DNA from 4 places in the Streptosporangium lutulentum genome. Region 3 is predicted to be linked to each of the others. Evidence: riboswitches for the same ligand, from Rfam matches in the RefSeq annotation. Region 3 holds a riboswitch; each other region holds the start of a gene.
The links. Region 3 has a riboswitch for cyclic di-AMP ahead of J2853_RS46095 (coiled-coil domain-containing protein). Riboswitches for the same ligand answer to the same signal wherever they lie in the genome.
Positions count from the first base shown of each region.

Region 1: linked by a shared signal. The riboswitch ahead of J2853_RS09095 (glycoside hydrolase family 25 protein) and the one ahead of J2853_RS46095 (coiled-coil domain-containing protein) in region 3 are both predicted to bind cyclic di-AMP.
Region 2: linked by a shared signal. The riboswitch ahead of J2853_RS42525 (C40 family peptidase) and the one ahead of J2853_RS46095 (coiled-coil domain-containing protein) in region 3 are both predicted to bind cyclic di-AMP.
Region 4: linked by a shared signal. The riboswitch ahead of J2853_RS36440 (C40 family peptidase) and the one ahead of J2853_RS46095 (coiled-coil domain-containing protein) in region 3 are both predicted to bind cyclic di-AMP.

Region 1 is NZ_JAUSQU010000001.1:2,143,312-2,150,826, reverse strand. Features, by position in the region: gene J2853_RS09110 (AfsR/SARP family transcriptional regulator) at 1-1,171, opposite strand, end outside; gene J2853_RS09105 (hypothetical protein) at 1,593-1,916, shown strand; gene J2853_RS09100 (hypothetical protein) at 2,590-2,853, shown strand; cyclic di-AMP (ydaO/yuaA leader) riboswitch at 3,192-3,337, shown strand; gene J2853_RS09095 (glycoside hydrolase family 25 protein) at 3,351-4,118, shown strand; gene J2853_RS09090 (LLM class F420-dependent oxidoreductase) at 4,264-5,133, shown strand; gene J2853_RS09085 (response regulator) at 5,172-5,870, opposite strand; gene J2853_RS09080 (histidine kinase) at 5,867-7,066, opposite strand; gene J2853_RS09075 (zinc-binding alcohol dehydrogenase family protein) at 7,252-7,515, opposite strand, start outside.
Region 2 is NZ_JAUSQU010000001.1:9,447,509-9,455,023, reverse strand. Features, by position in the region: gene cimA (citramalate synthase) at 79-1,656, opposite strand; gene J2853_RS42545 (hypothetical protein) at 1,695-1,937, opposite strand; gene J2853_RS42540 (O-methyltransferase) at 1,936-2,589, shown strand; gene J2853_RS42535 (branched-chain amino acid aminotransferase) at 2,740-3,834, opposite strand; gene J2853_RS42530 (3-isopropylmalate dehydrogenase) at 4,005-5,054, opposite strand; cyclic di-AMP (ydaO/yuaA leader) riboswitch at 5,198-5,429, shown strand; gene J2853_RS42525 (C40 family peptidase) at 5,432-6,163, shown strand; gene serA (phosphoglycerate dehydrogenase) at 6,820-7,515, opposite strand, start outside.
Region 3 is NZ_JAUSQU010000001.1:10,248,055-10,255,569, forward strand. Features, by position in the region: gene J2853_RS46090 (M14 family metallopeptidase) at 1-1,549, shown strand, start outside; gene J2853_RS46095 (coiled-coil domain-containing protein) at 1,770-2,744, opposite strand; cyclic di-AMP (ydaO/yuaA leader) riboswitch at 2,751-2,887, opposite strand; gene galT (galactose-1-phosphate uridylyltransferase) at 2,960-4,039, opposite strand; gene J2853_RS46105 (DeoR/GlpR family DNA-binding transcription regulator) at 4,036-4,836, opposite strand; gene J2853_RS46110 (HD domain-containing protein) at 4,919-5,515, opposite strand; gene J2853_RS48100 (50S ribosomal protein bL37) at 5,787-5,861, shown strand; gene J2853_RS46115 (TIGR03086 family metal-binding protein) at 5,991-6,560, opposite strand; gene J2853_RS46120 (choice-of-anchor I family protein) at 6,748-7,515, shown strand, end outside.
Region 4 is NZ_JAUSQU010000001.1:8,086,091-8,093,605, reverse strand. Features, by position in the region: gene J2853_RS36465 (ATP-dependent Clp protease ATP-binding subunit) at 1-321, opposite strand, end outside; gene J2853_RS36460 (histone-like nucleoid-structuring protein Lsr2) at 600-932, opposite strand; gene J2853_RS36455 (hypothetical protein) at 1,451-1,699, opposite strand; gene J2853_RS36450 (RDD family protein) at 2,326-3,588, opposite strand; gene J2853_RS36445 (amino-acid N-acetyltransferase) at 3,797-4,339, opposite strand; cyclic di-AMP (ydaO/yuaA leader) riboswitch at 4,825-4,982, shown strand; gene J2853_RS36440 (C40 family peptidase) at 4,988-6,037, shown strand; gene J2853_RS36435 (helix-turn-helix domain-containing protein) at 6,185-6,433, opposite strand; gene J2853_RS36430 (hypothetical protein) at 6,614-6,982, opposite strand; gene J2853_RS36425 (cytochrome P450) at 7,126-7,515, shown strand, end outside.

The DNA of each region.
Region 1 (7,515 bases), 8.1 Mb from region 3:
GCGCGGCCAGCACCGCCTGCGGCGCATCGGCGCCGTCGCCGATCTGGGCGAGCTCCACCAGCCACACCCCGTCGATCGCCTGTTGGAGCAGCGTACGGGCCGTCTCGCCTGCCAGCCGGGTCTTTCCGGACCCGCCCGGCCCGATGAGCGTGGTGAGGCGGTACTCGCCCATCAGCCTGCCGACCTGGGCGACCTCGGAGTCCCTGCCGACGAAGCTGGTCAGCCCGGCGCGTAGGTTCGTCCGCGGCCGTTCCTCCGCCTCCGTCCCGTCCTTCGCCTCGGCCCCGTCCTCCGCCTCCGTCCCTTCTTTCGCCTCGGCCTTCGTCCCGTCGTTCGTCCCGTCGTTCGTCCCGTCGTTCGTCCCGTCGTTCGTCCCGTCGTTCGTCTCGGCCTTCGCCCCGTCCTTCGCCTCGGCCGAGGACGCCGGCCGCGCCGCGGTGCCCACCTCGCCTCGCAGCACCGCGATGTGCAGCGCGGACAGTTCCGGCGACGGGCCGGTGCCCAGCGTCTCGGCGAGCGCCTCCCGCGCTCGCCCGTAGACGACCAGCGCCTCGGCGGGCCTGCCGGCCGCGCACAGCGCCCGCATCAACGCCCCCACCAGCCGTTCACGCAGCGGATGCTCGGCCACCAGCGACGTCAGCTCGGTGGTCAGCTCACCGCCGCGTCCCAGCCGCAGGTCCGCCTCCACGCGGTCCTCCACCGCCGCCAGCCGCAGTTCCGAAAGCCGGGCGACCGGCGCGGCGAAGAACTCCGCGTCCGCCACGTCCAGCAACGCCGGACCGCGCCACAGGGCCAGCGCCTCACGCAGGATCCGCGCGGCCTCGGCGGGGTCAGCGGCCAGCGCGGACCGTCCCGCCGCGACCAGGCGTTCAAAGCGCGTCACGTCCACCGCGTCCGGCTCGATCACCAGGCGGTATCCGGCCGGATGGGATTCGATGCGCGCCTGTGGCAGCGCCCGGCGCAACCGGGAGACCAACGCCTGCACGGCGTTCACCGCCCCCGAGGGCGAGCGCTCACCCCAGATCCCGTCGACCAGTCGCGTCATGGAGACCACCCGGCCCGGATCAAGCGCCAGCACGATCAGCAGCGCCCGCAGCCGGGCACCCGCCACCCCCACCGCGGCACCGCCCTGGGCGCGAACCTCCAACGGCCCCAGCATCTCAACCCGCACGCGACCGATTCTGCCAGGGGCGGCGCCCTGGGCTGCGGGCCCGGCTCACGGCCTGGGCGTACGGCGAAAGCCCACCCCCGGCGCCCTCGACGGATTGATCGATCCAGCGAAAGCGGCCAAACGGGTTGAGCCTGCCTCTCACATTCCCTGTCTTTTTCTCGCCTTCCGACCCGCCGGCACCTCCATCTCTCGTACGACAAATGCGACATTAGCGACATTTCATAGCAAAATAATAGATATTATCCCAGCATTATCAATAAAAGGGTGAGGTGGTGGCAAAAGCCGTTAATCTCCGTTTCTCGCACGATATCCCTGGAAATCATGACAACCAGGACGACCTATCCGCGGTCATCCCAGGCGCCTTTCACAGCACTGCGAAAGCGCCGAAACAGGGCAACAAATCCTTTCAAGGAGGAACAAAATGCCCAACGTCAAAAGCATCGTCGCGGGACTCGCCATCAGCACGGCACTGGCCGGCGGAGGCATAGGCATGAGCGCGGCCACCGCAGCCGCCAACACCGCTCCCACCACCACCGCAGGTACGAGCGCAGGCTTCACGACCTGGGTCGGAGGATGGGGCGGAGGATGCGGCGGCGGCTGTGGTTGGCGCCGCGGCTGCGGTTGCCACCACCGCTCCCACCACCGCAGCGTCCGCAGGGTCAATGTCAATATCAACAACAACACTGTCAATGGCGGTGGCCGCGATCGCGACCGCGACCGTGACCGCGATTTCGATGACGACTGAAAAAACGGCGAAACGTCTAAGGTCTCTGATTAGCCACCCCATCAAGATTGGCCTCCAGCCTGGGTGCGGCATGTAGTCAAAGCACGTCGACCGCATGCGGCAGAACCTGGAATCAGGAAAATATCCAGACCCACGGCGGAGAGAGGTTGCCCGTGTTCACTGAGATCGCACCCTTCCGGAATAATTGCGATCACAGCGAACACGGGCTAAATCATTCCGGATTCATGAAGAGCTTGACGGGCCCGCGTTCGGTGGAGCCGGCCTGGTCGACGTTCATCCCGTGTGGGTGTCCGGGGAGAGCATCCCGTACTCGACCGGCGGAGCACCCCCGGTGGGCCGCGCTTGTCCGCGGATCGAAAGTCCGTGGACAAGCGCGACACGGATCCACCTCGCGGGCGCCCGCGACCCTCGGCCCGACCGAGGAGATCCGCTGACCAGGGGGTCGTCATCAAGAACGTATCCGTAGCCGATCCGGCCGGAAGGCTCGCCGTGGTGACCGGGGCGAGCGACGGCATCGGACTCGATCCGGCCGTACGCCCGGCCGAGGCGGGCGCCGGCCTCATGGTGCCGGTCCGCGACCCCGTCGAGGGGAGTGCCGTCGTCACCCGCGTTCACTCGATGGACCGCAGGCGCCTCTCTCCCCAAGAATCGATTCTCCCGCCGGGGTCTGTCCATGCGGACCGTCGACCGCGGCGCGCTCCCCGCCCGGTACGCCGCCACCAGCCCGCAGGCGCAGGGCGTCCGCTTCCACGGCCCCGACGGCCTCGGCCGGTTCGCCGGCGTCCCGGCCGAACCGGCCGTCCACGAGGCGGCGCGCAACGAGGCCGACGCGGCCCGGCCCTGGGATGTCTCCGGGCGGCCGGCCACCCACGTCGTCCACGGCATTGCGTACTTTTTACTTTTCTTGCACGAGAATGGCAAAGTACGCATGGTATGAAAACGGAACCCAACCGACCTTCAATCGATCGCGACTTTACTGAACGGGCTCTCTCCTTGGCACGCAAGGCCGGAATGATAAGGAATCTACCTGGCCGCGTGACCTGCGCATGGATCCCGCAGGACTTCTCACCCGCTCGACCGAGGTAAAGAATTCACCATCGAAGTCCTGCGTTCGAGGGGATTTCGTTAGGTCAATATGGCGACGCCTTGCATCATTCGATCCTCACCGCTTACCTTCGGGTCCTTGGGGATACACGTTCGGCGACGTCGTGGCCGGGTGGTGCCCTGATCATTACCGAGACCGTGTTTCGTGCCGCGGGAGTTTCCGACGCGGAACGAGCACGGCCGCCGAGTCCGTGAATTCACGGAGCCGGGGACCCAATCTTCTGGGGTGAATCGCGGCCCATTCCACATGGCACCGCGTAGGGCACTTCCACGCCCGAACCCGTCAGCTAACCCGGTAGGCGGCATGGAAGCAAGGAGTTGATCCCCCCTATGTTGAAATACCGTTTCTCTCGCCCCCTCGCCGCCGTGGTGAGTGCGACCGTTGTCACCGGTGCGATTCTCGCCGGTCACCCGGCCCTGGCCTCCGACCTTTCCGTGAAGGCCCTGAGCGGTGTCGTGCAAACCCCGGCCAAAACGCTCGCCGCGCCGATCAATCCGGGCCGGGCCGACGCGCTCACCTACGGCCAGGACGTCTCCAACTACGAGCCCGACCACGACTGGAACGCCAGTCCGGCCAAATTCGGCATCGTCAAGGCCACCGAGGGACTGCACTTCCGCGACAAGGCCTTCACCCGGCACTGGAGGGAACTGGCGAAGAAGGGCATCGTGCGCGGCGCCTACCACTTCGGTCACCCCGCCGACAATCCGATCACCGAGGCCGACTTCTTCCTCTCGGTGGTGAACTCGCAGCCGGCCAAGCCGGGCGACCTGCTGGTGCTGGATCTGGAGACCACCGACGGCAGGTCCGTCAGCGAGGTCAACGCCTGGGCCAAGGCCTGGCTTGCCCGGGTCCAGGCCAAGACCGGCGTCAAGCCGATGGTCTACAGCAGCTGGAACTTCGCCAACACCTACGGCGCGGGCCTGTCCCAGTACCCCCTCTGGGTGGCCTACTACGGCGTGCCCATGGGCGACGTCCCGCCGCCCGCCGACTGGAAGACCTGGACCATCCACCAGTACACCGAAACGCCCATCGACCAGGATGTCTCCTCGTTGACCCCCGATCAGCTGCGCAGTCTCGGCCGTCCCCCCACCGCCTGAACCGGCAAAAGCGAGCATCACCCCCCGCCGTCCCAGATGTAGATCTTTCCGCTCGAACCGGTGGCCAGGGGGTCGCATGTGGTTGAGAGGCGCTGCGCACGGAATGATGATCCGCGAGTTCACCTGACGATCGACAGGAGCCATGATGCGGATCGGTGTTGTCTTTCCCCAGACCGAGATCGGCCCGGACGTGGGTGCGGTGCGCGCCTACGCGCAAGGAGTCGAGGAGCTCGGCTTCCGGCACCTGATGGCCTACGACCACGTCGTCGGCGCCGACCCGGCGGTGCACCAGGGCTGGCAAGGGGTGTACGACGTGGAGAGCACCTTCCACGAACCGATGGTCCTCTTCGGATATCTCGCCGCGCTGACCTCGCTGGAACTCGTCACCGCCATCATCATCCTGCCCCAGCGGCAGACGGCGCTGGTGGCCAAGCAGGCGGCGGAGATCGACCTGCTCAGTGACGGCCGGTTTCGGCTGGGCGTGGGGCTGGGGTGGAACCAGGTCGAGTACGAAGCCCTCGGCCAGGACTTCACCACCCGGGGCAGGCGCATCGAGGAGCAGGTCGAGTTGATGCGCCGGCTGTGGACCGAGCCGTCGGTCACCTTCGACGGCGTCTACGACCGGGTGACCGGAGCGGGGCTGGCGCCCCTGCCCGTGCAGCGGCCGATCCCCGTCTGGTTCGGCGCGCAGTCACCCGCGGCCTACCGCCGCACCGGGCGGCTGGCCGACGGCTGGTTCCCGCAGATGTCTCCGGGCCCGAAGCTGGACGAGGCCAAGGCGGTGATCGAGGAGGCCGCCGTGCAGGCGGGACGCGACCCCTCAGCGCTCGGCATGGAGGGCCGTGCCAGCTGGACGGGCAGTGCGGAGGAACTGAGTGACCTGGCCCGCCGGTGGCGGGAGTCCGGCGCCACCCACCTTTCCATCAACACCATGAAAGCGGGGCTGGGCTCGGTCGACGAGCACCTGGCCGCGCTGGAGATCGCGTCCGAGACGCTCGGACTGCGTAAGGGCTGAGCCGTACGGCAGCGACCGGGAACCGGCGAGCCCGCTGATCACTGTGACGACGGGCCGGTGACCAGCCCGCCTTCGTAGGCGGCGATGACGAGCTGGGCCCGGTCGCGGGCGTGCAGTTTGGCCAGGAGGCGGCCGATGTGGGTCTTGACCGTGCCGACGGTGAGGTGCAGGTGCTCGGCGATCTCGGAGTTGGACATTCCCCTGCCGACGAGGGTGAGCACGTCGCGCTCACGCCGGGTGATGTCGCCGAGGTCTCGCGCGGCCGGGAAGGAGTGGGGGCGTCGCAGGAATTCGGCGACGAGCCGGCGGGTGACGGTGGGCGCGAGCAGCGCTTCGCCGGAGGCGACGACCCGGATGGCGGCCAGGAGCTCGGCCGCCGTCGCGCTCTTGATGAGGAATCCGCTGGCGCCGGCCCTGAGCGACGCGTACACGTATTCGTCCTGATCGAACGTGGTGAGGATCAGGACGCGGATGCCCGCACCGGCCGGATCGGCGCAGATACGCCTGGTCGCCTCGATGCCGTCCATGTCCGGCATGCGCACGTCCATGAGGACGACGTCGGGCCGGCACCGGCGGGCCAGGAGCACCGCTTCGGCGCCGGTGCCGGCCTCGCCCACGGTGACCAGCCCCGGTGTGGTGTCGATCAGTACCTTGAGGCTGTCGCGGATCAACACCTGGTCCTCGGCGAGCAGGACCCGGACGGGTGGTGGGGTGTTCGGTTCGGCGTCGACGCTCATGTCACGGTGCCGTTCGGGTCGTAGGGCAGGTGAGCCGACACGCGAAAGCCCCCTTCGGGCCGGTGCCCCGCGCTGAACGTGCCCCCGTACATCTTGACTCGTTCGCGCATGCCGATCAGGCCGTGTCCGCCGTGGCCCGCCCGGGGCGGGCGGCCGTGGCGGGGGCCGTCGTCGATGACCTCGATCACGGCTTCCCGATCGTCGATGTCCACGGTGACCGAGCAGCGGGTGGGTGCCGCGTGGGTGACGACGTTGGTCAGGGCCTGTTGCACGATTCGATACACCGACAACGCGACCGCGGGAGGTATCTCGGCCTCCTCGCGGACGGTCAGGTCCACCTCGACCCCGGCCGAGCGGGCGTGGGCGGCCAGTTCGGGCAGGTCCGCCGTACCGGGAACGGGCAGATGGGCCTGCTGCAGATCACCGTCGGAGCGCAGGAGGCCGAGCACTCGGTGGATCTCGGTGAGCGTGCTCCGGCTGGTCTGCTCGATGACGGCCAGCGCGGCGCGCGCCTCCTGCGGGTGGGCGTCGGCGACGTGGTTGGCGACGGTGGCCTTGACCGCGATCAGGCTCATGCTGTGGCCGATGACGTCATGCAGTTCCCGGGCGATGCGCCTGCGCTCGTCGGCCACCGCGGCCTCCGCGAGGTGGCGGACGAGGCGAGCGGTCGTGTCACGCTTCCACCGGACGGCCGTTCCGACGCCCCAGCCGGCGGCCAGCAGCACACCGGCCACACCGATCTCGATCGGCCAGGCCTGCGGCAGCTCACTGGGCGGGCCCGCGGGTGCGAGGCCGGGGAACACCCGCGCGTAGAAGATCAGGACCGCGGTCACCGCGGCGAACAGGCAGGCCGACAAGCCCGCCAGCGACCACACGACCGAGGTGGTGGAGGCCACCGCGTACAGCACGAGCACGGTCGGCACGAACGACACCCAGATCGCGCCCGCCGCGACGGCACCGGTCACGGTCACCAGCACGCCCGCGGCGCACGCGAGACCGAGCATGGCCCGCGGCCGGCGCCGCCGGAGCACGATCGGAAAGCTCACGACCACCGCGACCGGCCACGCCGACCAGGCGGGCCACCACGACGACCGACCCGGCGGATCAACGATGGCATACCCGACGAGCAGCGCCAGGACGACCGCCGTCGCCGCGTCGGCAACGCCCCTTCCATCGAGCCGCCGAGCCCACTTCATGACGAGAAGGTACCGCCTCACCGGATCACCCGGCATCTGCCCACGGTCGGACATTCGCCCTCGATCGCGGTGGCGATGTCCACGCGGGCCGGGGTTACGCCGTCGGCTCGGATGATCTTCGGGTTCGGCGGGCGCTCCCCCGGGTTCGCATCCGCCTCGGGCAGGCCGGGCGGCTCTCATCGGGCTCAGCCGAGGACGACCACCATCTTGCCGCCGGCCTCGTTGGCCTCCATCACGCGATGCGCCTCGCGGATCTCCTCGAAACGGAACACGCGCGACGGCTTCGCCGTGAGGCGGCCCGCCGCCACCTGCTCCGCGATTTCCTGGAGCGGCACGTCGGACAGCGGGAACCCGGGAGTCCCGAACACGAAGCTGCCGAAGAAGGTCAGATAGACGCCGCTCGCCATCTGCAGCAGCGGGTTGAAGTCGGGGATCGGGTCGAGACCGCC
Region 2 (7,515 bases), 800 kb from region 3:
GGTCTTCACAGCGGATTCCGGAGGATCCCCCGCCGCACGGGGACGCCCCCCGGGGGTACGGCCGAGCCGTACCCCCATCTAGTCGGCGACGTGGCCCGCGCGCAGGAGGCCGTAGGTGACGGCCTGCTCCAGGGCCTGCCAGGAGGCCTCGATGATGTTCTCGTCGACGCCGACCGTCGACCACCCGCCGGTCGCGTCGCTGGAGGTGATCAGCACGCGCGTGACCGCGTCGGTGCCGTGGCTGCCCTCCACGATCCGCACCTTGAAGTCGATCAGCGCGACCTCCGCCAGCTCGGGGTAGAGCCTTTCCAGTCCCAGCCGCACGGCCCTGTCCAGGGCGTTGACGGGACCGTTGCCCTCTCCGGTGGCGACGATCCGCTCGCCCTTGGCGTACAGCTTGACCGTGGCCTCGCTGACCAGCTCGCCGCCGCGGGTCCGCTCGACGATCACCCGCCAGGACTCGACCTCGAAGTGGCGCCTGCGCTCGCCCGACACGGTGTCGCGGAGCAACAGCTCGAAGGAGGCGTCGGCGGCCTCGAAGGTGTAGCCCTTGGACTCCAGGTCCTTGACCCGGTTGACCAGCTCGCGCGAGGTCTCCGCGGACAGCTCGTAGCCCAGCTCCCGGCCCTTGAGCTCGACCGAGGCGCGGCCCGCCATGTCGGAGACGAGCATGCGCATGTCGTTGCCGACCTCGGCGGGATCGATGTGCTGGTAGAGGTTGGGGTCGACCTTGATGGCGCTGGCGTGCAGCCCGGCCTTGTGCGCGAAGGCGGAGACGCCCACGTAGGGGGCGTGGGAGTTGGGAGTGATGTTGGTGACCTCGGTGATCGCGTGAGCGATCCTGGTCATGTCGGCCAGCGTCTCCTTCGGGACGAGGTCGAAGCCCCGCTTGAGCTGGAGGTTGGCCACGACGGTGAACAGGTTGGCGTTGCCCGACCGCTCGCCGTAGCCGTTGGCGCAGCCCTGCACATGGGTGGCGCCCGCCTTCACCGCGGCCAGGGTGTTGGCCACCGCGCAGCCGGTGTCGTCGTGGCAGTGGATGCCGATCCTGGCGGACGTCCCGGTCGCGACGTGGACGACCTCGGCGAGCTCGTCGGGAAGCATGCCGCCGTTGGTGTCGCACAGGGCGATGACGGACGCCCCCGCCTCGGCGGCGGTGCGCAGGACTTCCAGCGCATAGGCTGGATTGGACGTGTAGCCGTCGAAGAAGTGTTCGGCGTCGAGGAAGACTCGCTGTCCCTCCGCACGAAGGTGAGAAACCGTGTCGCGGATCATCGCGAGGTTCTCCTGGAGAGTCGTGCGGAGGGCCAGCTCCACGTGCCGGTCGTGGCTCTTGGCGACAAGAGTCACGACCGGCGCGCCGGATTCGCGCAGCGCGGCCACCAATGGGTCGTCGGCTGCCTTCGTACCTGCTCGGCGGGTCGCACCGAACGCGGCAAGCTGCGCGTACTTCAGGTCGAGCTCTGTGCGAGCCCGCCTGAAGAACTCTGTGTCCTTGGGATTGGCGCCGGGCCATCCCCCTTCGATGAAGCCGACGCCCAGATCGTCCAGGTGACGCGCGATGGCCAGCTTGTCGGCCACCGTGAGGTTGAGGCCCTCCTGCTGGGCACCGTCACGGAGCGTGGTGTCGTACACATGGAAGCGATCATCGTTCATGTCGGTCTCCTTCGCGGGTTTGACGATCCGCCGCGCGCTCAGTCGGCATTGAGAAACAAAAATGACCCCTCACGGACGTGAGAGGTCTGCGCGCCGGCGGTGTCCCTTTTCAGCCGGCGCGCCTGCCGATAATGAGCAGAGCGTAGAACATGATGTCCAGGAGTCTGCCACACACCGACAGCATCTGACACATCGATCTCAAGATCTGAGATGTACGGCGCGCGGACGCAACCCCGGATTTCCGCCCCGAACCGGCGGCCAAGGGTGAGAATGGCCAGCATGAAGGCCACCTATCTCGATTCCGCAGTCGGGCAGTATCTACTCGCGCACAGCACCTGGTCCGACGAGGTCCTCGACGCGCTCGCCGTCGAGACGCGCGAGTTCACCGGGGACAGCGCGCGGATGCAGGTCTCTCCGGATCAGGGACGTTTCCTCACGATGATCACCCAGATCAGCCGCGCCCGGCACGTGGTGGAGGTGGGCACGTTCACCGGCTACTCGTCCATCTGCCTCGCCCGGGGCCTCGGAGCGGGCGGCAGGCTGAACTGCTTCGACGTCAGCGAGGAGTGGACGGCGATCGCCCGCCGCTACTGGGACAAGGCCGGGGTCGCCGACCGTATCGAGCTGAAGATCGGCCCGGCGGCCGAGCGGCTGAAGGAGCTTCCCGCCCAGCTGGCCGTGGACCTGGCGTTCATCGACGCCGACAAGGTCAACTATCCCGTCTACTACGAGATCCTCATGCCCCGCCTGGCGCCCGGCGGCCTGATCCTCGTCGACAACACCCTGTGGGGCGGGCACGTCGCCGATCCCACCAACGACGACGAGACCACCCGGTTCATCCGCGACTTCAACGACATGGTGATGAACGACGACCGGGTCGACTCGGTCATGCTGCCCATCGCCGACGGCCTCACCATGATTCGAAAGCACTGACGAGAGCTCTCCCGAGCCCCGGACGGCCACAAAATTTTGCCATCACTTTAAGTAAAGCGTCGAGAGAGTCACGTCCCTTCCGTACGGAAGGGACGGTTCCGTTCTCGGGGAAACCCTGCCCCAGGAGGCCGGGCTTCCCCGAGTGAGGGATCAGCAGATCTTGTGCACCCAGCTGCGCGGGTCGGGGCGGGAACCGTACTGGATTCCCACGAGTTCCTCGCGGATCCTGGACGTGACCGGGCCCTGGTCGCCGTCGCCGACCGTCCAGGCGCGGTCGGCGCCCTTGACCGAGCCGACCGGGGTGACGACCGCCGCGGTACCGCAGGCGAAGACCTCGGTGAGCTCGCCCGACTCGCAGCCCGCCTGCCACTCCTCGATCGACAGACGGCCCTCCTCGGGGGTCAGACCGAGGTCTGCGGCGAGGGCGAGGATCGAGTCGCGGGTGATGCCGGGCAGGAGCGTGCCGGTGAGCGCCGGCGTCATCAGGCGGTCGCCGTAGACGAAGAACAGGTTCATCCCGCCCATCTCCTCGACGTAGCGGTGCTCACCCGCGTCGAGCCAGACCACCTGGTCGCAGCCCTGCTCGACGGCCTGGCGCTGGGCCACGAAGGCCGCCGCGTAGTTGCCGCCGCACTTGACGGCGCCGGTTCCGCCGGGGGCCGCGCGGGTGTACTCCGTGGAGAGCCAGACCGAGACGGGCTTTCCGGCGCCGAAGTAGGCCGCCGCCGGAGAGGCGATCACCATGTACTTGTAGGTCCTGGACGGGTAGTTCACCCCGAGCGCGGCCTGAGTGGCGATCATGAAGGGGCGCAGGTAGAGGCTGTGACCCGGCGTCGTGGGGACCCATTCCCTGTCGGTCTGGACGAGAAGCTCCAGCGACTCGACGAAGGTCTCCTCCGGCAGTTCCGGCATGGCCATCCGCAGCGCCGAGTTGTTGAAGCGGGCGGCGTTGGCGTACGGGCGGAAGGTCGCGATCGTCCCGCCCTCCTGGCGGTAGGCCTTCATGCCCTCGAAGAACTCCTGGGCGTAGTGGAAGACCGCGGTCGCGGGGTCCAGGCTCAGCGGGCCGTACGGCATGAGCCGCGCGTCGTGCCAGCCCTCGCCCTCGGTGTAGTCGATCGAGATCATGTGATCGGTGAAGACCTGCCCGAATCCGGGGCTCGCCAGTACCTGCTCGCGCTCGGCCGCGGTGCGCGCGTGGTCGGAGAGCTGCACGTCGAAGCTGAGCTTCTGAGCGGTGGTCATGGCGAGATCCTTCTCTTGGCGTAGGGCGACCCTGAATCCATTTTGCGACGGAACAGGTAACGGGAAAACTACTGCATCGACACCGAAACCCGGCAGTGCCGGTACAACGAAGACGCGCCTGGCGGCTCGTAGGAGCCGCCAGGCGCGTCTGAAGTGAGGGGGCGGCTTCCTCAGCCGGTTACTCGGGCGGTGATGTCGTCACCGATCTCGTGAGTGGTCCGGCCGGCCCAGCCGGTCAGCCGTTCGACCAGATCGTCGGCCACGGCCTGCTCGACCCGTGCGGCCTCCTGGGCCAGGCCGAGGTGGTCCAGAAGCATGGCGACCGACAGGATCGTCGCGGTCGGGTCGGCCTTGCCCTGGCCCGCGATGTCGGGGGCACTTCCGTGGACCGGCTCGAACATGCTCGGCGCGGTGCGGTCGGGGTTGATGTTTCCGCTGGCCGCCAGGCCGATGCCGCCGGCGATGGCCGCGCCGATGTCGGTGATGATGTCGCCGAAGAGGTTGTCGGTGACGATCACATCGAACCGTTCGGGCTGGCTGACGAAGAACATCGAGGCCGCGTCCACGTGGCAGTAGTCGGTCTCGACGTCGGGGTACTCCAGGCCGACCCGGTCGAAGACGCGGGCCCAGAGGTCACCGGCGTAGGTGAGCACATTGGTCTTGTGGACCAGTGTCAGCTTCCTGCGGGGACGGCCGAGCGCTTTTTCGAAGGCGTAGCGGACGACCCGCTCGACGCCGTGGGCGGTGTTCAGCGACTCCTGGGTGGCGATCTCGTGGGATGTGCCACGCCTCATCACGCCACCGGTCCCGGCGTACAGCCCCTCGGTGCCCTCGCGGACCACGATCATGTCGATGTCCTCGGGGCGGGCGCCGCCCAGCGGGGTCTCCACGCCGGGGAAGAGCTTGACCGGGCGGAGGTTCACGTAGTGGTCGAACTGGAAACGGAGTTTGAGCAGCAGGTCGCGCTCCAGGACGCCCGGGGGCACGCTGGGGTCGCCGACCGCGCCGAGCAGGATCGCGTCGTATCCGCGCAGCTCGTCCAGGACAGGGTCGGGCAGGGTCTCACCGGTCTCGTGGTACCGCTTGGCTCCGAGATCGTAGGTGGTGGTCTCCACCTTCGTGCCGACGACCGCTTCCAGAACCTTCAGGCCCTCGGTGACGACTTCGGCACCGATCCCGTCTCCGGGAATGACAGCCAGGCGAATGTTGCGCGAATCCATGAACGCACCTTACCGGTCCCGTCTCGGTGATCGAACAACGATCTCACTCTTCGGACAAATCTGAGCGTACGGCACGCCTGATCGTTTTGTCCATTTTTGCGAGGTATTGACCGTTTCGTTGACTTTCGTTATGGTCCTCAGCATTCGTACTGACGCCTAATCCGCACAGGTCATCCCCTACATCGGCCTGCGCGGGGCCGGGGAACCACTTTTTTCGGGATCCGCCGGACGACTGGAACCTCGCTCCACCCCCGGAGCCGTTCCTCGCTGTCCTCATGCGATCCCTAGGGGCGAATCGGCGCATCCATCGCGCCGTAGGGCGACCTCCACGTCCGAGTCCGACAGCTCACCCGGCCGGCCTTATGGAAGGAACCATTTTGTCCGGCAAGACTTACCCCCGCGTCCTGTCCTTGTTCGTGGCCGGCGCCGCCGTGCTCGGGACTCAGGCCGTCGCTCTGGCCGACTCCCGCCTCTCCCCCGCCGACGTCTCCGTCTCCGTCGCCCGAGGGGAAGCCCCCGCTCCCGTGCCCGCGACGCCCGTCACACCCGCCCCCGAATCCACGACGCCCGGCACACTCCGCATACCCGGCACCCCCGGCGCCCCGGCCACGCCCTTCGTGCCCGGCGCCGTCGAGCCCTCGCAAGCGCCCACGGCCGCGCCCGCCGCGCCGGTCACGCCTCCCAAGCCCCCGAAGCCCCCGAAGCCCGCCTGGAAGAAGGCCCTGCAGTGGGCCATGGCCAAGCGCGGCACTCCCTATGTCTGGGGCGGCACCGGCCACGGCGGCTTCGACTGCTCGGGCCTGATGCTCCGCGCCTACGGCGCCGCCGGGATCAAGCTGCCCCGCGTCGCCGCCGACCAGTACAACGCGTTCTCCAGGAAGATCGCCTGGAAGGACCTCCAGCCGGGAGACCTGGTCTTCTTCGACGGCCTCGGCCACGTCGGCATGGTCAGCAAGCCGGGCTACATGGTCAACGCCCCGCACACCGGTGACGTGGTCAAGGTGGAGAAACTCGACTCCGGCCGCCGCGCCTCCTTCGCCGGCGCCGTCCGCCCCGACCCCAAGGGCGTCAAGGCCGCGATCGCGGCCGGACTCCTGACCGCCTCCTGAGCCATCCCCTCACCGGCCCTGCCCCTGGGGCCGGCGGCCGGCGGGCCCCGCACCCACCCTCACCGTCCAGGGTGCGGGGCCCGCCGCTCACACTCACGGTCGATGCCCGGCCGGCAGCTCAGGGCCGCCCGGTTCGTGGACGACGCGCCCTCGCCGGGCGCCCTCGCCCACTCCGCCTCTCCGGAACGGAGCGACGGGTGGCTAACGGTCGGTGGGAGCCCCGCCGTTGTCGCGGCGGTCCAGAGCGGTCTGGAGAGCCTGGGCGGCCTCGTCCTCGGTCTCGTCGGGACGGTCCCAGGAATACATCTCATACATGGCGATTCTCGTCTCGGTCGCATGCGAGCAGGAGAGGTGATCGGGACTCCGGTCACGAATCCGAATCGAGCCTGATGCCGCAGATCCGGGTCACGGATCGGCGGCGGGAGGCTGGGGCCGGCGAGCGCCATCACACCGCGGCGAGCTGCCGGCCTGCCCCTGTCAGGCCCCGCCGCGGCAGGTAAGGAGTACAAGAACCTGACGCATTTGATGTCAAGGTTACCTGGCCGTCGAACCGCCGTCTCGCCCGCCGTACACACTTCTCAGATGCTGAGACGCGGCTGCGGCCGCCACCCGGGTCGTCGGGGCGGCGGCCGCAGCCGGAGAAATCATCTGTCCGCTTATTCGGCCAGATCGACCGAGCGGCCGCTGTCGGCGCCGATCTCGGCACCGATCTGGTCGACGACGTTCTGCGGGATGGCCGTGTCGACGGTGAGCGCGATGAGGGCCTTTCCGCCCTTCACGTCACGGGCCACCTGCATCGAGGCGATGTTGATGCTGTGATCTCCGAGGATCCGGCCGACGACGCCGACGATTCCGGGGCGGTCGGTGTAGGTGAAGAACGACAGGTGGTCGGTCGGCTCGATCTCCATCTGGTAGCCGTTGACCTCGACGATCTTCGTGATCTGGCGCGGCCCCGACAGGGTGCCCGAGACCGAGACCGTACGGCCGTCGGCGAGGACACCGCGAACGGTCACGACGTTGCGCCAGTCGGGGCTCTCCGAGCTGGTGATCAGCTCGACCGTCACGCCGCGGTCCTTGGCCAGGAGCGGGGCGTTGACGTAGGTGACCGAGTCTTCGACCACGTCGGTGAAGACGCCCTTGAGGGCGGCCAGCTCCAGCACCCGCACGTCGTGGGCGGCGATCTCGCCGCGGACGTCGACGTCGAGCTTGGTGGCGACCTCGCCCGCGAGGGCGGTGAACACCCGGCCGAGCTTCTCGGCCAGCGGCAGACCCGGCTTGACGTCCTCGGCGACGACACCGCCCTGGACGTTGACCGCGTCAGGCACGAACTCGCCGGCGAGGGCGAGCTTCAC
Region 3 (7,515 bases):
GTACGTCGTCGGGGAGAGCTTCAGCGGTCAGCCGATCTACCAGCTGACGATCACGAACAAGTCCACCGGTGCCGACACCGACAAGCCGGCCGCCTTCTTCGAAGGCAACCGGCACTCCGGCGAGACGTCCTCGGCCGAGAGCTCGCTGTGGCTCGCGCACCATCTGATCACGCAGGCCGGCAAGGACGAGAAGGTCAAAAAACTGCTCGCCGAGAAGGCCTTCTACATCCGGCCGGTCAACAACCCGGACGGGCACAACCTGTACCTCTACACCGCCCAGACGAACCGGTCGTCGGTGCGGCCGCAGGACAACGACGGCGACGGCAAGTTCGACGACGACTCCGGCGAAGACCTCAACAAAGACGGATACCTGAGCCAGATGCGCCAGTACGTCGGCGCGGGCAAGGGAACGCACGTGATCGACGAGCGTGACCCGGCCAAGAACGTCATGCTCAACGTCGGCGCCGGCAAGGGCGACTACCTCATGTTCTCCGAGGGGGTCGACAGCGACGGCGACGGTGCTTCCAACGAGGACGGTATCGGCGGTCTCGACCTGCACCGCAACTACCCCTACAACTGGCACGTGATGCCGGAGAACGACGCGACGGGGCGGAACCTGACCCAGGGCGGTGCCGGCGCGTACCCGTTGTCGGAGCCGGAGACCCGCCATGTGTACACCTGGCTGATGTCGCACACGAACATCGGCGTGGTGAACAGCATGGACACGCGGGTGCCCATGCACCTTCGGGGGCCCTCGACCTGTGACCCGGAGGAGTGCATGTACACGAACGACCGCAAACTGTACGAGCACTTCGACAAGGCGGGCGCCGGGTTCACCGGCTACCGGTACACCGGCAGCGTCTACATCGACTACGCCACCCGCAACGGTGGTGAACCCGAGCCGCTGTTCGGTCACGGGCCCGACTTCGGCTACTTCCAGTACGGCTCGATCTGGTACGGCGACGAGCTGTGGAACGGCGGCGACTTCAAGGACTACGACAACGACGACAGGTTCGCCGACTGGGAGCGTTCACGGTGGTGCGCCGAGAACGGCCGTACCAACTGCTTCCTGCCGTGGACCACGATCCAGCACCCCACGCTGGGCAAGGTCGAGGTCGGCGGGATCAACCCCAAGTTCTGGTCGCAGAACCCGTCCGCGGATCTGATCGGTCAGTGGGCCATGAACCAGGCGCGCTTCAACCTCTACCTGTCCGAGTCGCTTCCGCAGGTGAAGCTCTCGCAGGTGGAGGTGAAGCCGCTCAGGCGCGGCCAGAGTGACGGTGCGACCCACGAGATCGCGGCCACCGTCACGAACACGGGCCGCATCCCCACCGCGCTGGAGCAGGCGAAGGAGATCAAGATCGTCGCCCCTGACACCGTCGAGGTCGACGGTGCGAGGGTCGTCGGTGAGGCTCCCGAGTTCTACCTGGACGGCGGGAAGGCACGGAAGGTGACGCTCCGGGTGACCAAGGGCGACACCGACACGGTGAAGGTGAACGCCGTCAGCGTTCGCGGCGGCCTGTCCTCCGCGACGGCACGTCTGAGGTGACCTTCTGACATCGTCCCCGTCTCACGTTCGCGTGGGGCGGGGACGATGTCGTGTCACCGTGCATACGCGCGTTCCGTCCGTCGCCGCGATCAGCCGGCCCGGGGTTTCGTCACCTGACGTACCTTCGGCGAGGCCTGGCGGTGATCGGCGATGGAACCTGGTCGAGCGACGGGGCAGCATCGTCATGCCAGTGGGGACGGAACCGCCTCAAGCCGGAGTGCTAGTACATCGAGATGTGCGGGTGGTCGAAGTGGTTGGCGGTCACTCCGCCGCGGTTGGACATGGTGGTCCAGCCGGAGCCGTGGTTGATGCGCTGTCGCCAGATCACGTATTTGACGCCGAGCTTGGCCTTGTTCTTGATGGCCCAGGCGGCGATCTCGTCGCCGAGCCTGACATGGGCCGCCGAGGGCATGGAACCGCCGGTGCTCATCATGAAGTCGCAGGCACGGCCGAGCGGATGTTCGCCGCCGTCGTTCGCGGCCCGGTAGCAGCCGACCGCGTAGGGAAGGTTGAACCGCTTCTGGACGGCCTCGCGCATGATCCTGGTGCGGTCGGTGATGTTGTCGCCGCCGGTGGGGAGCTGGGGGGCCCAGCTTCCGTTGGCGAGGCGGCCGGAGCCGAGGGGGACGAGCTGGTCGAGCTTGTCCTTGATGTCGTCGATCAGGTCCTCGGCGTCCTTGCGCTGCGCCTCCACCTCCTTGGCCTCCTCGCCGATGTCGTCGGTGAGCTGGGCCGCCTTCTGGGCCGCCTGCTTCCTGCGGGTCAGGCTGCCCGCGAAATCCTGCAGGTGGGCGCTCTGCTGGGCGGTGAGCTGCTCCAGCATCGCCGCGCCGCTCATGTCGGGGGAGAACAGCATCGCGGGCAGGCTTCCGGCGTTGCTCTGATAGCGGATCTGGGCTATCGAGTCGACTTCCTTCTCGGCTTCGGCGTAGGTCTCCTCCGCCTTGCGCAGATTCGTCTTGGCGACGGCCTCGGCCTTCTGCGCCTTCTCGAGAGACTCCCGCTTGGCCGCGTAGGTCTCGATGAGCTTGTCGACCTTCTTGCCCAGCTTGGCCAGATCGGCCCGCAGTTCGGCCTCGGTCGGCTTGGGGGCCGCGTTTCCCGCGGTCGAGGCGCCGAGGGTGAACGTGGTGGCCGAGGTCAGGCACAGGGTCAAAGCCGCATGACGACGGAACGTGGGGGAAAGAGCCGCCACGACCCTCCTTCTTCTCCTTACGCCGACCGGGTTAGCTGACGGGTTCGGGCTGGAGGAAGCCCTTCCACCGAAGTGGATTCACCCCAGGTGCGGTGGTTCCCCGGCTCCCGGGCAAGGCGCCCGGGATTGGGCATATCAACTGCTACAGCTGATGTTGGAAGGATAGTAGTAGTAAAGGAGTGGTCATGCGACTCCATCCCGATACCAAGCGGTGATCAGTCCGTGATAACGGAGCGCAGGAGATGCGCCGTGTGCTCGGGCAGGACGTCGTTCACGAAGGCGCCCATGGCGGATTCCGACCCGGCGAGATATTTCAGCTTGTCCGGTGCCCTGCGGATGCTGAACAGCTCCAGGTGCGCGTACGACAGATCCCGGCCGACGTTGACCGGCGCCTGGTGCCAGGCGGCGATGTACGGCATGGGCACGCCGAACAGCCCGTCCAGCCGGCGGAGCACCTCCGTGTAGAGCGGGCCGAAGGCCGCGCGTTCGGAGGGCTCCAGCGCGAGCAGGTCGGGGACCCGGCGGTGCGGGTAGAGGTGGACCTCCACGGGCCAGCGCGCCGCGGCCGGGACGAAGGCCGTCCAGTGCTCGTTCGACGCGACCACCCGGATCTTGGCCTCCCGCTCCGCGGCGAGCACGTCGGCGAACAGGTTGCCGCCGGTCCGCTCCCGGTGGCGCTCGGCCGCGCCGAGGGTCAGCTTGGTGCGCGGGGTCACGTAGGGGTAGGCGTAGATCTGGCCGTGGGGGTGGGCCAGGGTGATGCCGATCTCCGGTCCCCGGTTCTCGAAGCAGAACACCTGCTCCACGCCCGGCATCGCCGACAGCTCCGCCGTACGGTCGATCCAGGCCTCCATGACCAGCTCGACCTGCTCGGGGGAGAGCGCGGAGAAGGAGGAGTCGTGGTCGGAGGTGAAGCAGACCACCTCGCAGCGGCCGACCCCCGGGCGGACCTCGCTCAACCCGCCGACCTGCTCGTATTCGCCCGGCTGGGCGGAGAAGGAGGGGAACCGGTTCTCGAAGACGGCGACGTCGTAGGAGGACGCGGGGATCTCGGTGGGGTGGCCGGGGGTGGACGGGCAGAGCGGGCACTCGCTGGCCGGGGGCAGGAAGGTGCGGCTCTGGCGGTGGCCGGCCACCGCGATCCACTCCTCGGTGAGCGGGTCGTAGCGCAGTTCGGAGGCCGGCGGGCGCGGCGGCAGGTCGCGCTCGTCGGCCGCACTGCGGTCCTCGTCGTCCCGCAGGTCGAAGTAGAACAGCTCCCGCCCGTCGGCCAGGTGGGTGATCGTGCGCTTCATCTGCTCAGGGTCTCGCTCTCCGGCTGTGGGTTGGTGATGATCAGCTCGCCCACCCTTGAGGTGAGCTCCTCGTGGGCCTCGCCGGACAGGCCGGAGTCGGAGATCACCACATGGGCCTCGGTCAGCTCGGCGATCGTGCTGATCCCGACCGTGCCCCACTTGGTGTGGTCGGCGAGAACCACCAGGCGGTGCGCGGCGGCGACCAGCTCGCGGTTCGTCTCCGCCTCCAGCAGGTTGGGCGTGGTGAAACCGGCGCGGACGCTCATCCCGTGCACGCCGAGGAACAGGGTGTCGACGTGGAGCCTGCGGACCGCCGACACGGCGACCGGGCCGACCAGCGCGTCGGAGGGAGTGCGCACCCCGCCGGTCAGCACGACCGTGCGGTCCGCCCGGGAAGAACGGTGGAAGACGTCGGCGATCCTGATCGAGTTGGTGATCACGGTCAGTTCGGGCACGTCGACCACGAAGTGGGCCAGTGTCCAGGTCGTGGTCCCGGCGGAGAGCGCGATGGCCGTGCCGGGCCGGACGAGCTGCGCGGCCTGCTGGGCGATCGACTCCTTCTCCAGCTGCTGGCGTACCGACTTGGCGGCGAATCCGGGCTCCTCGGTCGAACCGGGCCCGGCCGCGGTGGCGCCGCCGTGGACCTTCTCCACCAGCCCGCGCTCGGCGAGCACCTCCAGGTCCCGCCGGATCGTCATATCTGAGACGCCGAGCTCTCGCACCAGGTCGGCGACCCTCACCCCACCGCTGCTGCGCACTCGCTCCAGGATCGCCTGCTGCCGCTGCTGGGCAAGCATGAACCACTCCTTAATTCACCAGATTCCACCAAATTATCACAGGCAAATAAGGTCTCGATGTTTGATCCTGGTGAATACCCACTCACAGTTGCTCAAGCTCAGAGTGGATGTTGGCCCTCGCCGCCGCCTCCAGATCGGCGATGCGGAAGATCGCCGGAAGGTCGAGCAGGGAGCGCAGCACGGCGGCCCTGCCGGCTCTGAAGGCGTCGTCCGGCACGAAGGAGTATTCCTCGCGCACGGCCGCCGCGTAGGTGGCGTAGATCCCGGGCGTGGCGGCCAGGATCGCCAGGTCGGCGTCGCACAGCACGGTCCCGTCCGCGTCGCCGGCCGCAGGATCGTGCGTGACGGTGAGCCTGACCAGCCGGGCCACCGTGGCCACCGCCTCGGCGGGCAGTCCCAGTTCGGGCAGCACGCGCTCGGCCAGTGTGGCGCTGCGCTCCTCGTTGTCACCACGCCGGGGGTCGTAGACGGCGTCGTGGAACCAGGCCGCGAGCCGTACGAGATCCGGATTCTCCGCGTGCTCGGCCAGGGTGTCGACGTGGGCGAGCACGGCCTCCAGATGGGCGGTCGTGTGGTACCTGCGGTGCGGCTCGCCGTAGCGGGCGATCAACTCCCGCCCGAGGTGCTCGGCGTCGGGCCCGGTCAGGGATCGCCAGCGGTCCATAAGCTCTGCGCTCATGCGACGGAGCTTAACTCCCAAAACATGACAGGGGATCGTGTTGTTCGGTCAGTGAGCGGGGGTGAACCGACCGTGCTCCCGCCGGTCCCCGGTCGTCTCCCGGCGATCGGCGGAAACGAGGCGGACGCCTCACCGCGGCCGCGGATCGCTCCCTGGGTCTTGTACGGCACGCGTTCCAGGAGGAACGTGAAGACGAGGCCCGCTGAGAGCGGGCCCACGGCTGAGACTCCGGGAGATCCAGAGCTCTGAAGACGTGAAGAGGGTGGCCGGTATGGGCAGGCGATCACGTAAGAGCAGGGCACGCAGGAAGCGCAAGGCCAATCACGGCAAGCGGCCGGCCGGTTAGAAACGCCCGCCGGGGGCGTCGCGAGAGGGCGGGGCCGAAGGCACCCGGGCTCGGTCGCCTCGGGGCGCGACCGGGAACACCCGCCGGAGCGGCACGAGCGGAGGTCACCGGAGACACGGGGACTCCTACCTAGCCGCGGCGGCCCCAGGAGGCCAGCAGCCGGGTCTGCGGATCGGTGCCGGAGGGCACCGGCTGCGGCTTCTCCGTGATCTCGGCCTGGCGGTAGTCGTTCGCCGCGTCGGAGAACCAGGTCTCACAGGCCTCGACCAGCTCGGGGTCGAGCCGTTCGTCGGCGCCGATGGCGCGGGCCAGGTCCCAGGTGTGGATGAGGACGTCGGCGAACAGTTCGGCGATGTACTCCGCACCGGGCACGTCGCCGAACGACAGATGGGTGACGCTGGTCAGGGAGCGTTCGCCGCTCGCCGCCTGGACGGCGCCCATGGCCGAGGCGTCGAATGCCTTGATCGGGTCGTCGCCGAGCAGGTCGCCGTCGAAGAGGTCGCCGATCTCCGCGGCGGCCCGTCCGGAGAGCAGCTCGGGAGCCTCCAGGTTCTCCTTGATGACGTGGTTGACCAGGGTGCGCACGTCCCAGTCGACGCATGGTGTCCGGGTCTGCCACTGGCCGGGCCCGATCTGGTGGACGAGAGCGCCGAAGTCGTCCAGCGCGCGGCGGTAGGCCTCACGGATGTCGATGGTCATCATGCCCTCCCGAGTCTTATCTCGACCGTAACTCGCGGATCGCCAGTAGTCATCGCGTCGATGAGGCATGACCATCAGGCGGATGCCTCACCCGATTGAGGCTTATGCGTCACCCGCCGGTGTGGGTTCATCCCGAGGTCATTTCACTGTCAGCAACCGGCCATGATATTTCGTAAAAATTCACCTCATGCGCAACATGACCTTCACCCCTCTGACCGCTGCCGTGGTCACCGGCCTGTTGTTACTCCCCTCCGCTGCCGTGGCCGAGTCCGGCCACGGCGGCATCAAGCTTTCTTTCCTCGGCCGATACGCCACGGGAAGCTTCGCCACCGGCGCCTCCGAGATCACCGCGTACGACGCTCGGACCCGGCGGGTATTCGTCGTGAACGCGCAGGCCGGCACCATCGACGTGCTCGACATCAGCGACCCGCGCAAGCCGCGCAAGGTCTCCACCCTGGCCACCCCCGGCGCCAACAGCGTCGCGGTCCAGAACGGTCTGGTCGCCGTGGCCCAGCAGGCCGCGGTCAAGACCGACCCGGGCAGCGTCGCCTTCTTCGACGCCAAAACCGGCAAGAAGCTGAAGCAGGTGACCGTCGGCGCGCTGCCCGACATGGTGACCTTCACCCCGGACGGCCGCCGCGCGGTCGTGGCCGCCGAGGGCGAGCCGTCCTCGTACTGCGAGGGGAAGACCGTCGACCCGGAGGGTTCGGTCAGCATCGTGGACCTGCGCCGCTGGACGGTGAAGACCGCGGGGTTCAAGAAGTTCGACGCCGGGGCGCTGCGGGCCAAGGGCGTCCGGATCTCCGGCCCGAACGCCACGGCCGCCCAGGACCTGGAGCCGGAGTACATCACGGTGGACGGGGACACGGCCTATGTGACCCTTCAGGAGAACAACGCGCTCGCGATCGTGGACCTGGACCGGGCGCAGGTCCGTGACGTCGTCCCGCTGGGGCTC
Region 4 (7,515 bases), 2.2 Mb from region 3:
GTGCTCGGTACCGATGTAGTTATGACCCAGCTGCAAGGCCTCGCGGAGCGACAGCTCAAGGACTTTCTTGGCACGCGGGGTGAACGGAATGTGCCCCGACGGCGCAGACTGACCTTGGCCGATGATCTCCTCGACCTGCTGACGCACACCCTCAAGACTGATGCCGAGGCTCTCCAGAGCCTTGGCGGCAACGCCTTCACCTTCATGGATCAAGCCAAGAAGAATGTGCTCCGTACCGATGTAGTTGTGGTTGAGCATCCGGGCCTCTTCTTGAGCCAGGACGACAACCCGCCGTGCGCGGTCGGTGAACCTCTCGAACATCTCGTCGCTCCTCACAGAGCGGTCAGGCAGGTCCGGGATATCCGAGCCCTGTCATCCCGCATGGTAGCCCCGACCCGGCGACCGCTCTATGCAGAAGACGTTCCCCGAGAGCAGGGCGTTCACCCTCCATCCAACTACTTACAGGGGGTGGGATGTTCCCGCTACGCCGCAAGCGAACGACGTTTATCAACCACTCAAACACATCATGCGGTCATGGCCGCCACCGGACCCCACCGTGACCGCCATAACCGCATGATTCACTTGATCTGGTGAGTGATCTAGTGAGCCGCTTCGTACTGCTCAACGATCTTGGAGGCGATTCGACCGCGCTCGCTGACATTAAGGCCGTGCGACTTCGCCCACGCTCTGATGTCGGCGCTCTTCTCACGCGTGAGAGCCCGCGCGCCACCTGCGCGACGACGGCGAGTGGACAGGGCACCGGAACGGCGGGCGCTCTGCACGAAAGCCGACAGGGAGTCGCGGAGCTTCTTCGCGTTTACCTCACTCAGGTCAATCTCGTAGCTGGCGCCGTCAATGGCGAAGGCGACAGTCTCTTTGGCCTCGCCCCCATCGAGGTCGTCGATGAGAATCTCCTGGATCTGCTTGGCCATCTACGCAATCCTTTCGCGGAGTATTGTTTCATTCGCTAGCTAAACATATACCCGCAATCGGAGAGCGGCAATTCCGGAAGCCCGGCGATTCTTACCGGCAACCGAGACTCCGAGTGGATCAGCTCTTCTGTGACTCAGCCTGATCCCTCTGTTTTGCCGGACGGCGGCCGGCCGCTTCACCCCGAAGAAGCTTGAAGGCTCCGTAGACGAAGGCCCCACCTACGACCGTTGGGGGTATCAACGCGGACAATACGTCGTACATTCGTCCTCGATCCGGACCGGAGATGGCTTTCTGGAGACCATGGAAATGTGGCGGCGACTCCCGGGCTGCACAGGTGACCCGCCCGATCAGTCTGGATCCACCCACACACGACCATAGCGCCACAGGCAAGCGGCGCGTGTCTCGGGGGCGGCCGCGTCAGCCACTCTCTACCTTAATGCTTCTCTCCAGCCGCCTTACCGGTTGCACTACGTAAAGCCGCGGAGGGAAATCCGGCCGGGTGATCAAGTGATCATCATCATGTCCGGAAAACCAATGTCGCCCCGGGTTCCAGGCCGCCGGGCTCCTCCACCTTGCCGCGAAGTCCCTGCTGAGGAGCCTTGTCCGCGAGGATGAACAACCCCGCCGCGGAGCCCGGGATCGCAACTGACAGCTTCTTCACAGGAATACCCACGGTCACCGGAACACCTCGGAAGAGAACCACTCGCTTCATCACGGCGCCGCACCGCAGTTCGATGTCGCCGTACGGAACAAGACGGATCTTCATCGCTTTCTTACCAAGGGTACGACGGTCTTCGACTGCGAGACATAGTCGTAAACCGTATAACCACCAAACGCGCTCAGCCCTGTAGACAACCCCGGCAACACCACGGGGCCCAGGCCCGGATCCACAAGAAGACCTTCGCCCGCCGACCGGAACGCGGCGCAGAAGACGAAAGAGAGAACACGAAGATGCGCGGCCGAGGATGCGAGCGGTCGGCCGATCCCACCATTGGATGAGTGATGTCGTAACTACCTCCGGCGACCGGTCGCATCCTCGGGTCCGGAGAAGGAAGGGTTTACCCGGCGGGGGAATCACTTCCCTGTTATGGTCCACTGTTTGAAACGGTCGTGCTTGGCCTTCGCCCCCCTCGCGGACGGAAGCGAGAAGCCGCTCTCTTCCGGAGCGGAGGGGGTCACCGGCGCCTCATAGGACCGCGTAGGCGGCTGTGAGGCCGATCTGCGATGATTTTCGCCATCTGAGGTACGGGTCCGCCCATAAGGTCCTCTCGTCGCCGCGAATGAGTTTTGCGCTTCCATCACACCGGCCGGCCTCGTTATCGGACTCCGTTTTCTCGTCCGTCCATGAAATCGGGGCCGGCGGTTGAACCGCCGGCCCCGCCATTTTCAGAACTACTTGGCCTTGACGACCACCGTCGCGGCGACCTTGTCCGGCAGGGACTGCTGGTAGGGCTTGTCCACGAACTGCCAGACGAAGGCCAGGATCCAGTACACGTATACGGCGGCGGTGATGATCCACCCGAGGGGGATCCAGGTCAGCAGCAGCGGGCCGAATATGGCCGCGGCCCGCTTGGCGGCCACGCCGGTGGTGAGCCCACCGGGCCCCAGGGTGCCGCCCGACAGGGGAACGACCTTGATGCCCATGGCCAGCTTGCCCAGAGACTGGCCGCCCCTGCGAAGCATGAGGAACTCGTAGCCGATGAACAGCGCACTCATGATCAACGACGTCAGCAGGGCCGCCAGGAAGAAGCCGCTCGCATCCGTCTCGATGCCGGTCCGGAGGTTGAAGTCCGGCCGCGTCACGACGATCGCGGTGATGAGGGCGCCGACCGCGAAGCTGCTCGCGAAGTAGATCAGCCCGTCGATGATGCGGGCCACCAGGCGCTCCCACCACTCCGCGAGCGGAGCGGGGACACCGGGGGGCATCGCGCCCTGGGGCCCGTAACCCGGCTGGCCGTAGGCGGGGGGCTGCTGCCCGTAACCCTGCGGCTGCTGATAACCGGGCTGCTGACCGTAGGCGGGCTGACCGTAGCCGGGAGGCTGGCCGTACCCGGGCTGTCCCTGAGGGGGCTGACCGTAGGCGGGCTGACCGTAAGCAGGCGGCTGACCGTATCCGGGCTGAGGCTGCTGCCCGTAGCCGGGTTGCTCCTGGGAGGGCTGGCCGTAGCCGGGCTGGCCGTAGGCGGGGGGCTGCTGCCCGTAACCCTGCGGCTGCTGATAACCGGGCTGCTGGCCGTAGGCGGGCTGACCGTAGCCGGGAGGCTGGCCGTACCCGGGCTGTCCCTGAGGGGGCTGACCGTAGGCGGGCTGACCGTATCCGGGCTGTCCCTGGGGCGGCTGGCCGTAGGCGGGCGGCTGGCCGTAGGCACCGGTTCCGGGTTGCTGACCGTATCCGGGCTGGGGAGGCTGCTGCCCGTATCCGGGTTGCTCCTGGGAGGGCTGGCCGTAGGCGCCGGTCACGGGCGGCCGGCCGTAGCCGGGCTGGCCGTAGGCGGGAGACTGCTGCCCATAGGGCGACTGCTCCTGGGAGGACTGCTGGTTGTAGGCGGGCTGGCCGTAGTCGGGCTGGGAAGGCTGCTGACCGTGGCCCTGCGGGGTCTGCCCCGGGCCGGTGTCGGGCTGCGCGGTCTCCAATCGGTATCCCACGATCGTCATGTCGGGATCGAATTCGCCAGGGGCTCGATCCGCATCGTGACGTCCATATTCCGGCTGCCCCGAAGGTGTGCGGTCGCGCTCGGGATCATCCTGCGGATATGGCGGCTGTCCGGTGCTCACCGCGTCACCTCACTTAAAACTGCCCATGTGGCATGTGTCAGACTCACACGCTTGATGGTGCACAAGGTATCGATACAGATATCAACAGTCATCTCTCCGCTTCGTCAGCATCGGGGGCGCGGAAGCCGGGCTCCCGTGTCAGATGCAGCAGCATTCGGGTGTTTCCCAAGGTGTTCGGCTTGACGTGCTCCAAATCGAGGAACTCGGCGACACCTTCGTCGTAGGAGGCGAGGAGCTCCGCGTAGACCTCCGGCGCGACGGGCGTGCCCTGGATCTCCCGGAATCCGTGGCGGCCGAAGAAGTCGACCTCGAAGGTGAGGCAGAAGACCCGGCGCAGGCCGAGCTCGCCCGCCGTGCGTATGAGCGCGGAGACGATCCTGTGGCCGATGCCCAGCCCTCGGCAGCCGGGATCGACGGCGACGGTGCGGATCTCGGCGAGATCCTCCCAGAGCACGTGAAGCGCCCCGCAGCCGACGACCGCGCCCGTCCCGTCGGCGGCGACCCAGAACTCCTGGACGTCCTCGTAGAGGGTGACCGTGGCCTTCCTCAGAAGGCGCGGGCCGTCTCCCCCGTAGGTGTCGACGAGCCGCCGGATGGCGCGCACGTCCTGGGTGCGGGCGCGCCGCACCACGATCCCGGCCGTGCCGGCCTCTGACCCCGGACGACTCCGCGCCCCGCGCTCCGCGGCCACGCCTCCGTTCTCGGATTCGGCTCGCCGCTTCCCGGTTTCGACGCCTCGTACGGTCGCCACGGGGGAATGCTCCGTAACCTGCTCCATGACCGATCAGCGTACGTCCTCGGCGTTCTCCAATTACGGCCCACCCTTAACTCGCACCCCACGACCATCACGTGACTCCAGGTAGCGCGCCCATCACGCTGAGCATGGATTGGCGATGATACGTCGGACCTTGTCTTTTTTGCGGTACCGGACCTGCGAAAACCCGCACCAAGGAAGTCCCAAGGGGACATCAAGGCAGCGTAACGCCCATGTTGATCATTATGATATGTGATCTTTCCGTGACATTTCAGTTGTGAAACCTCTACCGAGTTTGCAGTTCTGGTTGAGCAGGAACCTCCAAGTGCACTAATGTCCGTCCTCGTTGTCAGTGATGTAAAAAGCCTGACCCGCCGAATCCCCGAAACGCGGGGAACCGGGGACCCACCCTCGACCACGTCCCCCCGGGGTGAATCCGACGTGCCCCCCACGCACCCGGTAGGGCTGTCTCCGGCCCGAACCCGTCAGCTAACCCGGTAGGCGACCGAGGAGAGGAGCCTGTTGGTGAAGCGCACGCGCGAGCGTGGAGGAAAGCACACGGGCGGCGACGTCCGCCGCCGGGGAAACGTCCCCCGCGGACTCACCCGCCGTATGACGATCACCGGGCTGGCGTTCGCCTGCCTGACCCTCGGCACTCCTCTGCTCGCGGCCACCGCCGATCCGAAACCCAGCCTCCAGGAGCAGGCCAAACAGGTCGAGAAGCTGCACAACGAGATCGGCACGCTCAGCGAGCAGTACAACGGCGAGCGGGTCAAGCTCAAGCAGGCGGAGCGCGCCGCCGAGAGCGCGAAGAAGACCCTCGCCGTCAGCGAGTCAGAGCTGGAGGCCAGGCGGAGCAAGGCCAGCCTCCTCGCGCAGAGCGACTACATGACGGGCGGGATGGGGTCCGCGCTCGCCTTCACCCAGTCGACCGACCCCGACACCTTCCTCGACCAGGCCACCACCAACTACGCCCTCCAGCAGCAGCAGAGCGAGGAGGTCGCCCAGGTCGGCCGGGCGATCGAGGCCGCCGAGCGGGCGCAGGCCGGCGCCAAGGCCAGAACCGCCGAGGTCAAGGACCTGCTCGCTGACATCACCGGCAAGCGGACCAAGATCGAGCGCCTGGTCAAGCGGGTCGAGAGCGACCTGTTCAGCGAGGTGCGCGAGCGGGCCGCCACCACCCGGGGCAACCGGGTGAAGATCAGCGTGCCGATCGTGGGCAGCGGCAAGGCCGCCGAGGCCGCCCGCTGGGCGCTCAGCCAGCAGCTCAAGCCCTACGTGTGGGGAGCCGAGGGCCCCAACTCCTTCGACTGCTCCGGGCTGGTCATGTGGGCCTACCAGAAGGTCGGCATCAGCCTGCCCCACTACACCGGCAACCAGTGGACCGCGGGCACCCACATCTCCAAAGACGAGCTGCGACCGGGCGACCTGGTCTTCTTCTACAACGACCTGCACCACGTCGGGATCTACATCGGCGCGGGCATGATGGTCCACGCGCCCCAGACCGGTGACGTCATCCACGTCTCCACGATCGAGAACCGGCCCTTCGCGGGCGGCGTACGGATCGCCGACTGAAGCGGACCGGGCCACGGGCGGATCGACGCCCCAAGGGCCCGGGACGGGGCTGAGCGGACCCGGAGAGGCTTGAGGCCGCCGGGACGGTCAAGAAGCGTCAGCCCCGGTCGGAGCGGGATACGGCCACGCTGAGGCGATCGGAACGGTCTAGATCAACTGGCGGCGGGCGGCCCAGGCCACCGCTTCGATCGCCGTGGCCACGCCGATGCGGTCGCAGATCCCGCGGAGCCTGCGCCGGACCGTCCGGCCGCTGATGTCGAGGCGGCGTCCCACCCTGTCGACGGTGACACCTTTGGCGAGCTCCGCCAACAGCACGAGATCCTCGTCGCTGAGACCGATATCGCCCATGCCCAGGGGGCTGTCGCCATGGCGTGAGTCCACTTCCGGATAAGCCATCTAGAATCACTCCCCCCTCATAGGTAACCAGGCGTGGACACGCCAGAAATCAATACCGCCCGCCAGGAACGGTAAACGCCTTGTTCAAAGGTCGTCAAGTTCCGCTCTCTATAGAGCTTGACCGCTATTGACATAGTACTCGTTACGTGAAGTACTCATGATATGTCGGCGCCTTTGTGGTTAAGTCACAGCCAAGTCAAGGCAGGCCCCCACAAGCAGCGGCTGACTGCGGTAATCGAAGTCCTTGCAGAACAAGGTTTCGCTGGGGTTGGGATCGACGGGATCGCCTCCGGAGTCGGCCATCCGGCCGGCGCCGTCCCCCCGCTTTTCCTCGGAAAAAACGATCATTTTCTGACGCTCTTCGCCCTGACACGCTTCGGCGAGGATGCGGCCCAGCGCCTTGACAACGCCAAGAGAATCACCCTGCGATGGGAAAATGGGAGAGGCTCTCCCCGGGAAAGAAGAGGCCTCCCCCGCGGAATTCGGCACGTGGCCGATCGGCGCGCCCGTCCCACATACCGAGCGTCGTCCCATATAGAGCATGTCCAAAATAGAGTTTCTGAACTATGCACTAACTCGGCCGAAATTGTTCGGCCGACCGGCCGCCCGCCGATGGACCCCCCGTCCGGCTGTCGCCCGCCCGGCCACCGCGCGTCGCACGCCATACGATCCGGAGACAGTTCTTGAGCACGGTGACCACCCTTGACCTGCTGGGGTTCGACCCCTTCGCGCCTGATTTCCTCCGCGCGCCGTACCGGCGCTACCGCGAGCTACGAGAGCAGGGCCCGCTGTTCCGGACCCCGGCCGGGATGTGGCTGGCCACGGGATACGCGCCGTGTGCCGCGTTGCTGCGCGACCCGCGTTTCGGCCATGGAGAGGGGCCCCCGGGACGCGTCCGGGGCACACGGTCCTTCCTCGTCATGGACCCTCCCGACCACACCCGCCTGCGCGCCCTGGTGAGCAGGGCCTTCACCGCGCGGATGATCGAACGACTCCGGCCGAGGGTCTCGGCGATCGCCGAGGAGCTGGTCGGGAAGATGTCCGGCGAGGTCGATGTGATCTCCGCGCTGGCCTATCCGCTG